One region of the Phreatobacter stygius genome, then DNA from elsewhere that is predicted to be linked to it. Evidence: riboswitches for the same ligand, from Rfam matches in the RefSeq annotation. Region 1 holds a riboswitch; each other region holds the start of a gene.

Region 1 (3,268 bases):
TCGGCCACGGCATGGCCGAGTTCGAGACCCTTGGCGAGGCCGGCGGCGATCGCCGACGACAGCGTGCAGCCGGTGCCGTGGCTGTTCTTGGTGACGATCCGCGGCGCTTCCAGCCGCGCCACCCGGTCGGGCAGCACCAGGAGATCGACACTGGTCGGCCCGGTGCCGTGGCCGCCCTTCATCAGCACGGCGCGCGCGCCGCGGGCGATCAGCATCCGGCCTTGCGCCAGCATGTCGTCCTCGCCCATGGCGACCGGCTGGTCGAGCAGGGCGGCCGCCTCCAGGAGATTGGGCGTGATCAGCATGACCTCGGGGATCAGCACGGTGCTCAGCGCGCTGATCGCCTGGGGGTTGAGCAGGCGATGGCCGGAGGCCGCCACCATCACCGGGTCGAGCACGACATTCACCGCGTTGTGGCGCTTCAGCCCGGCGGCGACCGTTTCGATCACCTGCGGCTGCGACAGCATGCCGATCTTCACCGCCCTGACGGCGAGATCGGAAAACACCGAATCGATCTGGGCCGCGATGAAATCCGCTGGCACGTCGAAAATGCCCTGCACGCCCATGGTGTTCTGGGCGGTCAGCGCGGTGATCACGCTGGCGCCATAGACGCCGAGCGCGGAAAAGGTCTTGAGGTCGGCCTGGATGCCGGCGCTGCCGCCGGAATCCGAACCCGCAATGGTCACCGCGATCGCCGTCATGGCCGATCCTCCCTTGGACAGTGGTCTTCGCTCCGGCGCGTCAGACGACCCGCGCGCGGGTGGCGAGCTTGCCGGACTCCAGCCCGTGCAGCGCATCGAGATAGGCGACGGCAAAACTGCCGGGGCCGGCTGCCTGTTCCGCCGCGATCTCGCCGGCGACGCCGACCGCCACCAGGCCGCAGGCGCAGGCCTCGAACGGATCCTCGGCGACCGCCAGGAAGGCCGCGATGATCGCCGCCCCGGCGCAGCCCATGGCGGTCACCTTGGCCATCAGCGGATGGCCGTTGGGCGTGCCGGCCACGCGCGCGCCGTCCATCACATGGTCGGTCGCGCCGGTCGCCGCGACGACGGTCTTCAAGCCCAGCGCAAAAGCGTCGACCGGCCGGCCCTGGCTCAAGGCGGCGATCTCGGCCTCGTTGCCGCGGATGACGGTCGGCCCGGCCGCCGCGATCTCGCGGGCGAACAGGGCCCGGCTCGGCGAGCGTTCGATGAACACCGGGTCGAGCACCCAGGGCAGCGCCTTGGCTTTGGCCGCCCCGATCGCCAGCCGGATCACCTGGCGCCGGCCCTCGTCGAGCGTGCCGAGATTGACCAGGAGCGCGTCGGCGCCGCCGACAAAGGCGCCGATCTCCTCCGGCGAGGTGGTCATCGAGGGCACCGCACCGATCGCCAGCAGGGCATTGGCGGTGAAGCCCTGGGCAACCCCATTGGTGATGCAGTGGATGCGCGGGCGGCGCGCCCGGATCTTGTCGATCAGGGCTGCGGCATTCCAGGCCAGTGCGGCTGCGGCCATCACCGCCCCCCGTTCAAGGCGAGCCTGATATCCATCTCGGTTTCCTCCGCCGGCATGACCCGGTTCAGGTACGACGGGTTGACCGTTGAACGGTCTCTCAGCCCTTTGAGGGCACCCCGACGAGACAACTCCCGACGTGGTAGGCCAAGCAGAACCCGGGTGCAAGGGTGGACCACGCACAGCGCCCTTGCGAACATCCCGTCCGTCATGGAATCTCCCTGACCGCAACGAGGCACGCCATGATCCCCTTTTTCGTCCAGATCAAATGCCAGCTCGGCAAGTCCTACGAGGTCGCCGCCCAGCTCGCCGACCGCGAGATCGCGTCCGAGATCTATTCGACCGCCGGCAATTTCGACCTGCTGGTGAAGTTTTATGTCGAGACCGGCGTCGACATCGGCCATTTCGTCAATGAGAAGGTGCAGATCATTCCGGGCATCCAGGACACCCACACGATCATCACCTTCAAGGCGTTCTGAAGCCGCGGGATCGCCGGTCGGCGAAGGCCATGCATCGCCGCGGGCTTGGGTCAGGCGCGCGGGTTGGCGGCCAGGAGGTCGGCGCCGTTGGCGTTGAAGAAGGCCGAGCCCGGCAGCCCCTGGCCGCCGTCGACCGCAAGCGACGTGCCGGTGATATAGGTCGCCAAAGGCGAGGCCAGGAAGACCGCCGCCTGGGCGACATCCTCGACCAGGCCCATGCGCCGCAGCGGGATGTGGTCGAGATAACGCGCATGGTCGCCCGGGGCGGAAATGCGCCGCAGCCCTTCGGTGTCGCCGACCAGGCCCGGAACGACGCTGTTCGACCGGATGCCGAAAGGCCCCCATTCCAGCGCCAGGTTTTTCATCAGCATCTCGACGCCCGCCTTGGCGGCGCCGACATGGGCCTGATAGGCATGCGCCATGTGGGCCATCGGCGCGGTGATGAAGACCACCGAGCCGCGGCTGCGCTTCAACTGGTCGAAGGCCAGGCGCGCGGCATTGAACGAGCCGCAGAGGTCGATGTCGACGACGGTGCGAAAGCCGTTCGGTGACAGCGTCTCGGCGGGGCTGAGAAAATTGCCGGCCGCCCCGCAGACCAGCACGCCGATATCGCCGAGCGTCTCGCCGGCGCCGTCGATGGCGGCCTTCAGCTGGCCGGCATCGCGCACATCGGCGGTCCTGGCGAAGACCTTTCCGCCGAGCGCTTCGAGGGCGACCCGGGCGCCGTCCAGCCGCTCCGGCGAGCGGCCGCAAATGGCGACCGCCGCGCCGTGCCGCGCGAAGGCCTGGGCGATGCCGAAATTGATGCCGCTGCCGCCGCCGGTGACGAACACCGTCCGGCGCGCGAACAGATCGCGCGGCAGCAGGTCGCCGTGAACCGCTGCGTGCTCGGTCATTGGGGTTTGGCCGTCTGGTACATGCCGGCAATGAGCTCGGCGAATTTCTCGTGCACGAACTTGCGCTTGAGCTTCATCGTCGGGGTGATCTCCTCGTCCTCGGGCGTCAGCACGCGGTCGATGATGCGGAACTGCTTGACCTGCTCGACCCGGGCGAACTGGCCGTTGACGCGGGCGATCTCGGCCTCGATCAGGGCAACCACCTCGGGCGCCCGCGTCAGGCTGGCGAAGTTCGAGAACGGAATGCTCTTGTCCTGGGCGAACTTGGCGACATTGTCGTGGTCGAGCATGACCAGGCAGGTCAGATAGGGCTTGCGGTCGCCGATGACCACGGCATCGGAAATATAGGAGCTGAACTTCAGCTGGTTTTCGATTTCCGACGGGGTGATGTTCTTGCCGCCG
Region 2 (3,268 bases), 2.6 Mb from region 1:
AGCAGAATTTCGGCCCGCACATCGAGCAGAAATGCGCCACCTTATGCGCTTCCTTCGGCAGGGTCTCGTCGTGGAACGAGCGGGCCGTGTCGGGGTCGAGACCGAGATTGAACTGGTCCTCCCAGCGGAAGTCGAAGCGGGCGCGCGACAGGGCGTCGTCGCGCAGCTGCGCCGCCGGGTGGCCCTTGCCGAGATCGGCGGCATGGGCCGCGATCTTGTAGGTGATCACGCCGACCTTCACGTCGTCGCGGTTGGGCAGGCCGAGATGTTCCTTCGGCGTGACGTAGCAGAGCATGGCGCAGCCGAACCAGCCGATCATCGCCGCCCCGATGCCTGAGGTGATATGGTCATAACCCGGCGCGATGTCGGTCGTCAGCGGCCCGAGCGTATAGAACGGCGCCTCGCCGCAGGCCTTCAGCTGCTTTTCCATATTGACCTTGATCTTGTGGATCGGCACGTGGCCGGGCCCCTCGATCATCACCTGGCAGCCCTTGTTCCAGGCGATCTGGGTCAATTCGCCGAGCGTTTCCAGTTCGGCGAACTGGGCCGCGTCATTGGCATCGGCGATCGAGCCCGGACGCAGGCCGTCGCCGAGCGAGAACGACACGTCATAGGCCCGCATGATGTCGCAGATCTCGTCGAAATGCGTGTAGAGGAAGCTTTCCTTGTGATGCGCCAGGCACCACTTGGCCATGATCGAGCCGCCGCGCGAGACGATGCCGGTGACCCTTTTCGCGGTCAGCGGCACATAGGCCAACCGGACGCCGGCATGAATGGTGAAATAGTCGACGCCCTGCTCGCACTGCTCGATCAGCGTGTCGCGATAGACCTCCCAGGTCAGCTTGACCGGGTCGCCGTCGACCTTTTCCAGCGCCTGGTAGATCGGCACCGTGCCGATCGGCACCGGCGAATTGCGGATGATCCATTCGCGCGTGTTGTGGATGTTGCGTCCGGTGGAGAGGTCCATCACCGTGTCGGCGCCCCAGCGGATCGACCAGACCAGCTTGTCGACCTCTTCCTCGATCGACGAGGACACGGCGGAATTGCCGATATTGGCGTTGATCTTCACCAGGAAGTTGCGGCCGATGATCATCGGCTCCAATTCGGGGTGGTTGATGTTGCAGGGGATGATGGCGCGGCCGCGGGCGATCTCCGAGCGGACGAATTCCGGCGTGATGAAGGCCGGGATCTCGGCACCGAAGCTCTCGCCGTCGGCAATCGTCGCCGCGGCATCGGCCAGCGCCTGCTTGCGGCCGAGATTTTCACGCTCGGCGACATAGATCATCTCCTTGGTGATGATCCCGGCGCGGGCGAATTCATATTGGGTGATCAGCTGGCCGGGCAGGCCGCGCAGCGGCTGGTTGACCACCGGAAAGGCGCGCGCCAGATGTTTGCCGGCATGGCCGTTGTCTTCCGGCTTGATCTCGCGGCCGACATAACGCTCGACGCCGCCGCGCTCGGTCACCCAGGTCTCGCGGGCCCGCGACAGGCCCTTTTCGACGTCGATGACGACATCCGGGTCGGTATAGGGACCGGACGTGTCATAAACCGCCAGCGGCGCTTCGCCGGAGCCTTCGGTCAGCGCGATCTCGCGCAGAGGAACCCGGATATCAGGGGCGGAATCGGGGATCGCGAAGATCTTGCGTGAGGCGGGCATCGGCCCGGTGGTCACGGCGGCCTTGATGTCTTTGACAGGTGCATTCATGACGCGTGCTCCCTTGAGGGTGCGGGTGTTGGCGGGGTCGGCTGACGAGAGCCATCGAGGCGCCGGCGGCATGCGGTTTCCGGCTGGTCGGCCCGGCCAACACAAACGGCGTGCGCGCAGCAACCACTGCGAGCACGGGCGTTTGACGCGCAAAGAGCGAAGTCGGCATGCGTCCCATCCCTCCGCCGGCATGACCCGGATCAGGTTCAAGGGTCGCCACGGTGCCAGGATGGTTTCTGGCGTCGTGGCCTCTCAGCCCCCTCACGGGGCTCCCCTTGGAGCGGTGCCGAATGTGACGTCTTGACGGCCGAAGTCAAGCCGCGCCGCCGTGGCGAAGGGCGGGGCGGCCGTCCTGCGCGGCAGGCAATTGCGCAATTGCCCCGATCTTCCCTTTCACCTGAGGCTCCAAATCGGCTAAGACGCCCGCGTCTTGTCGCCCCAGGAACTTGCCGCTATCGCGGCGATCGCCGGAGTCCGCCATGTCCGTTGATGCCCATGACATCGGCCGCGTCCTCAACGAGGCGCTGCCCTATATGCAGAAATATGACGACGAGATCATCGTGGTGAAATATGGCGGCCACGCCATGGGCGACGAAGAAGGCGCGCGCTCCTTTGCCCGCGACATCGTCATGCTCGAACAGTCCGGCATCAATCCGGTGGTGGTTCACGGCGGCGGCCCGCAGATCGGCCAGATGCTGGCCAAGCTCGGCATCAAGAGCCAGTTCGTCGACGGCCTGCGCGTCACCGACAAGCCGACGGTGGAAATCGTCGAGATGATCCTCGCCGGCTCGATCAACAAGCAGATCGTCGGTTTCATCAATGCCGCCGGCGGCAAGGCCATCGGGCTCTGCGGCAAGGATGGCGACATGGTCAAGGCGGTGAAGGTCAGCCGCACCGCCCGCGATCCCGATTCCAATATCGAGCAGGCGATCGATCTCGGTTTTGTCGGCGAGCCCGACAAGGTCGACACCAAGGTGCTCGACACCGTGCTCGGCAAGGAGCTGATCCCGGTGCTGGCGCCGGTCGCGACCTCGAAGGAGGGCGACACCTACAACGTCAATGCCGACACCTTTGCCGGCGCCATTGCCGGCGCGCTCGGCGCCAAGCGGCTGCTGCTTTTGACCGATGTGCCCGGCGTGCTCGACAAGAACAAGAACCTGATCAAGGAATTGTCGGTCGATGATTGCCGGCGGCTGATCGCCGATGGCACCGCCACCGGCGGCATGATCCCGAAGATCGAGACCTGCATCTATGCCATCGAGCGCGGCGTCGAGGGCGTGGTGATCCTGGATGGCAAGACCCCGCATGCGGTTCTGGTGGAGCTTCTCACCCATGGTGGCGCGGGCACCCTCATCCACGCCTGAGCCGGCCGGCCGCGCCATCCGCCCGCTTGCCGGCCTGGTGCCGGGTGGCTTGGCGCCGAGTGGCTTGGCGCTTGCCGCGGCCCTGGCGCTGGGCGCGGCGCCGGCCGCCGCCGAAACGCGGCTGTGCAACCGCACCAGCCTGGTCACCGAGGCGGCCATCGGCGTGCTCGCCGATGACACCGCCGCCACCCGCGGCTGG
Region 3 (3,268 bases), 1.7 Mb from region 1:
TCCAGCACGTCCTGCTGGGCGTGGCTGCCGCCGAGCCGGTACATGCCGCCGAGCGCCGGCCGCATCAGCTCGACCGCCTCCTGGTAGCGGCCCCGGCCATGGGCGAGCACCGCCGCCGAGATCGGCAGGGCATAGAGCCGGACCAGGCCGGCGATCGTATCCGATCCGGCCGCCGCCGCCTCGAGGCCGGCCAGGAAAGCCTCGGCGGCCTGGTAGCGCCCGGTATGGACCAGCGCCATCATCCAATGCGGCAAGGTGAACGCGTTGAGGCAGTCGCCGATCCGGCCCTCGGCCTTGTCGGCGAGCTCGATCCAGCGGTCGCCGACATCGACGCCCTGCAATTGCAGCCGGAACAGCATGGAAGCGGCATTCTGCACGTCGATATAGAGGTCGGGCTGCATCTCGACGATGGGCGAGCCGAGGTTGCGGAAGCCCTTGTCGTAGAGCGCCAGGACCTCGTCGAACTCCTCGCGTTCGAGGTGGTAGAGGCCGCGATGCCACCACAGGTGATGCTTGAGGTTGTTGCCGCCCTGCCAATGCGGCTCCAGGTCGCGCAGCAGCAGGATGCCCTCGCTGCGCCGTCCCTGCATTTCCATGACATGGGCCACCGCATGGGTCGCCCAGATGTCGCCGGGGTCGAGCGCGATCGCCTCGCGGCCGGAATTTTCGGCCACCGTGTAGTTGCCGCATTCCTCGTTGGCGAAGGCCCGGCAGGCGAGCACCGCGCCGCGGCCGGCCAGGCCCAGCTCCCAATGCGGCAAGGTCGCTTCGACGACAGCCAGCATCTGCTCGGGACGGCCGAGCCAGAAGGCGTTGAAATGGTGCAGGCGGAAGGCGAGGACATCGGTCGGATGGCGCGCCACGATGGCTTCCCAGCGGGCCAGCAGTTCGTCCAGCCGGCCGTCGACCCAGGCTTCCAGCGCCGCGACATGGGCCTGCTCGCGCGCCGTGGCGTTGACGGCGGCGGTTTTTGCCAGCGCCAGCGCCTCGCGCGCCGCCGGCACGGTTGCGAGATTGAACGCGGCCAGCGTCAGGTAGCCGCGCAGCACATGGGCGAGGCAGAAGTCCGGATCGACCGCCAAGCAGGCCTTCACCCGGGCCGCCGTGTCCAGCCGATAGGTCAGATAGCCCGCCACCGCATGGTCGAAGGCCACCGCCGCGGCGTCCGACGCGCAGGTCATGGTCAGTCCACGACAATCCCTGGGCATTGTCCCGGCTCCTCTCGCATCCGACCGGCGGCCTGGATTCGCTTTTGGCCGGCCCGCGCCAAGCTCACGCCATTGGCGCGTGATTGTCCATTGCCCGCGGGCAGGGGTTGACGGGACCGGGGGAGGAGGCCAGATTCAAGTGAACTCTGAGGGGAGCCCCGCGACGGGGCTGAGAGGCTGCAAGGCCGGCATGGACGCCGGCACGGTGGCGACCCTTGAACCTGATCCGGATCATGCCGGCGGAGGGACAGGGATGCGTCACGACACGTCAGCACGCCATGCACAGGTCAGCATTATCGGAGCCGGCATAGCCGGGCTCTGGCAAGCCTTGCTGTTTGCCCGCGCCGGCTACGCGGTCACGCTGTTCGAGCGGGGCGACGAGGCAATGAGCCAGGCGACCAGTCATTGGGCTGGCGGCATGCTGGCGCCCTGGTGCGAGCGCGAGGCCGCCGACGACGTGGTGACCAGGCTCGGCATCCGGTCCCTGTCGCTCTGGCGCGACGCGCTGCCCGAGCTTGCCTTCAATGGCTCGCTGGTGGTCGCCCATACGCGCGACCGGGCCGATTTCGAGCGCTTCGCCGGCATGACCGAGGGCCATGTCCGGCTCGACGCCGAACGTCTCGCCGCGCTCGAACCGGCGCTCGCCGGGCGTTTCCGCGATGCCCTGCATTTTCCCGGCGAAGGCCATGTCGAACCGCGCCGGGTCATGCCGGCGCTGCGCCGGCTCATCGCCCAGGCGGGCGGCGAGATCGTCTTCGGCGCCAGGCGCGAACCGGCCGATTGTGCCGGCCTGACGATCGATTGCCGCGGGCTCGCCGGCCGCGACCGCCAGCCGGCCCTGCGCGGCGTCAAGGGCGAGACCGTGCTGATCGAGACCACCGAGATCGCGCTGTCCCAGCCGGTCCGGCTGTTGCATCCGCGCTGGCCGCTCTACGTGGTGCCGCGTGCCGGCAACCTGTTTTTGATTGGCGCAACCTCGATCGAGAGCGAAAGCCAGGGGGTCAGCCTGCGCTCGGCGCTGGAACTGATGACCGCGGCCTATGCGCTGCATCCGGCTTTCGCCGAGGCGCGCATTGTCGAACTCGGTTCGGCGCTCCGGCCGGCCTTTCCGGACAACCACCCGCGGATTTCCGTCGACGGCCGGATGATCGCGGTCAACGGGCTCTACCGCCACGGGTTTCTCATCGCGCCGGCGCTCGCCGAACTGACGCTCGCGCAGGTGCGGCAAGGTCTGCAACACGGCTCAATCGACAACGAGGTGATGTCATGATCCTGATCGTCAACGGCGAAAAAACCGAAACGGCGGCCACCAGCCTGCCGGCCTTGCTGGAGGAGCTCGAATACCAGCACCGCCATCTCGCCATTGCGGTCAACCACGAGGTGGTGCCACGCGCCGCCTGGGCGAAAGCCGCGCTGCAGGACGGCGACGCGGTCGAGATCATCACGCCGCGCCAGGGCGGCTGAGACCATGGTCGATTTCTACGGACGTTCGTTCACCTCGCGCCTGCTGATCGGCACGGCGCTCTATCCGTCACCCGCCATCATGCAGGAGGCGGTGCGCGCCGCGGGGTCCGAGATCGTCACCGTCTCGGTCCGTCGCGAAAGCGCCGGCGGTGGCACCGGCCAGGGCTTCTGGTCGCTGATCCAGGAGCTCGGCGTCGCCGTGCTGCCGAATACCGCGGGCTGCCGCAGCGTGCGCGATGCGGTGACCACGGCGAAGCTCGCGCGCGAGCTGTTCGAGACGCCCTGGATCAAGCTCGAGGTGATCGCCGATGACGACACCCTGCAGCCGGACGTGGTTGGCCTGGTCGAGGCGGCCGCCATCCTGATCAAGGATGGCTTCGAGGTGTTTCCTTATTGCACCGAGGACCTGGGCGTGGCCTTGCGCCTGGCCGATGCCGGTTGCCGGGTGATCATGCCCTGGGCCTCGCCCATCGGCAGCGCCCGCGGCATCACCAATCGGCGGGCGCTCGAACTGATGCGCAACCGGCTGCCCGAGCTGACCCTGGTGGTCGATGCCGGCCTCGGCGCGCCCTCGCATGCGGCGGAAGCGCTGGAGA

The links. Region 1 has a riboswitch for thiamine pyrophosphate ahead of thiM (hydroxyethylthiazole kinase). Riboswitches for the same ligand answer to the same signal wherever they lie in the genome.
Region 2: another riboswitch for thiamine pyrophosphate. It lies ahead of thiC (phosphomethylpyrimidine synthase ThiC); the one in region 1 lies ahead of thiM (hydroxyethylthiazole kinase).
Region 3: another riboswitch for thiamine pyrophosphate. It lies ahead of E8M01_RS28405 (FAD-dependent oxidoreductase); the one in region 1 lies ahead of thiM (hydroxyethylthiazole kinase).

What each region holds. Positions count from the first base shown of each region.
Region 1 covers NZ_CP039690.1:399,247-402,514, forward strand. The annotation lists gene thiD (bifunctional hydroxymethylpyrimidine kinase/phosphomethylpyrimidine kinase) at 1-701, opposite strand, end outside; gene thiM (hydroxyethylthiazole kinase) at 742-1,494, opposite strand; TPP riboswitch at 1,518-1,623, opposite strand; gene E8M01_RS01955 (Lrp/AsnC ligand binding domain-containing protein) at 1,734-1,970, shown strand; gene E8M01_RS01960 (SDR family oxidoreductase) at 2,021-2,866, opposite strand; gene E8M01_RS01965 (AMP-dependent synthetase/ligase) at 2,863-3,268, opposite strand, start outside.
Region 2 covers NZ_CP039690.1:2,977,792-2,981,059, forward strand. The annotation lists gene thiC (phosphomethylpyrimidine synthase ThiC) at 1-1,705, opposite strand, end outside; TPP riboswitch at 1,866-1,991, opposite strand; gene argB (acetylglutamate kinase) at 2,185-3,069, shown strand; gene E8M01_RS13805 (DUF1036 domain-containing protein) at 2,996-3,268, shown strand, end outside.
Region 3 covers NZ_CP039690.1:6,022,788-6,026,055, forward strand. The annotation lists gene E8M01_RS28400 (tetratricopeptide repeat protein) at 1-1,181, opposite strand, end outside; TPP riboswitch at 1,348-1,473, shown strand; gene E8M01_RS28405 (FAD-dependent oxidoreductase) at 1,462-2,478, shown strand; gene thiS (sulfur carrier protein ThiS) at 2,475-2,672, shown strand; gene E8M01_RS28415 (thiazole synthase) at 2,677-3,268, shown strand, end outside.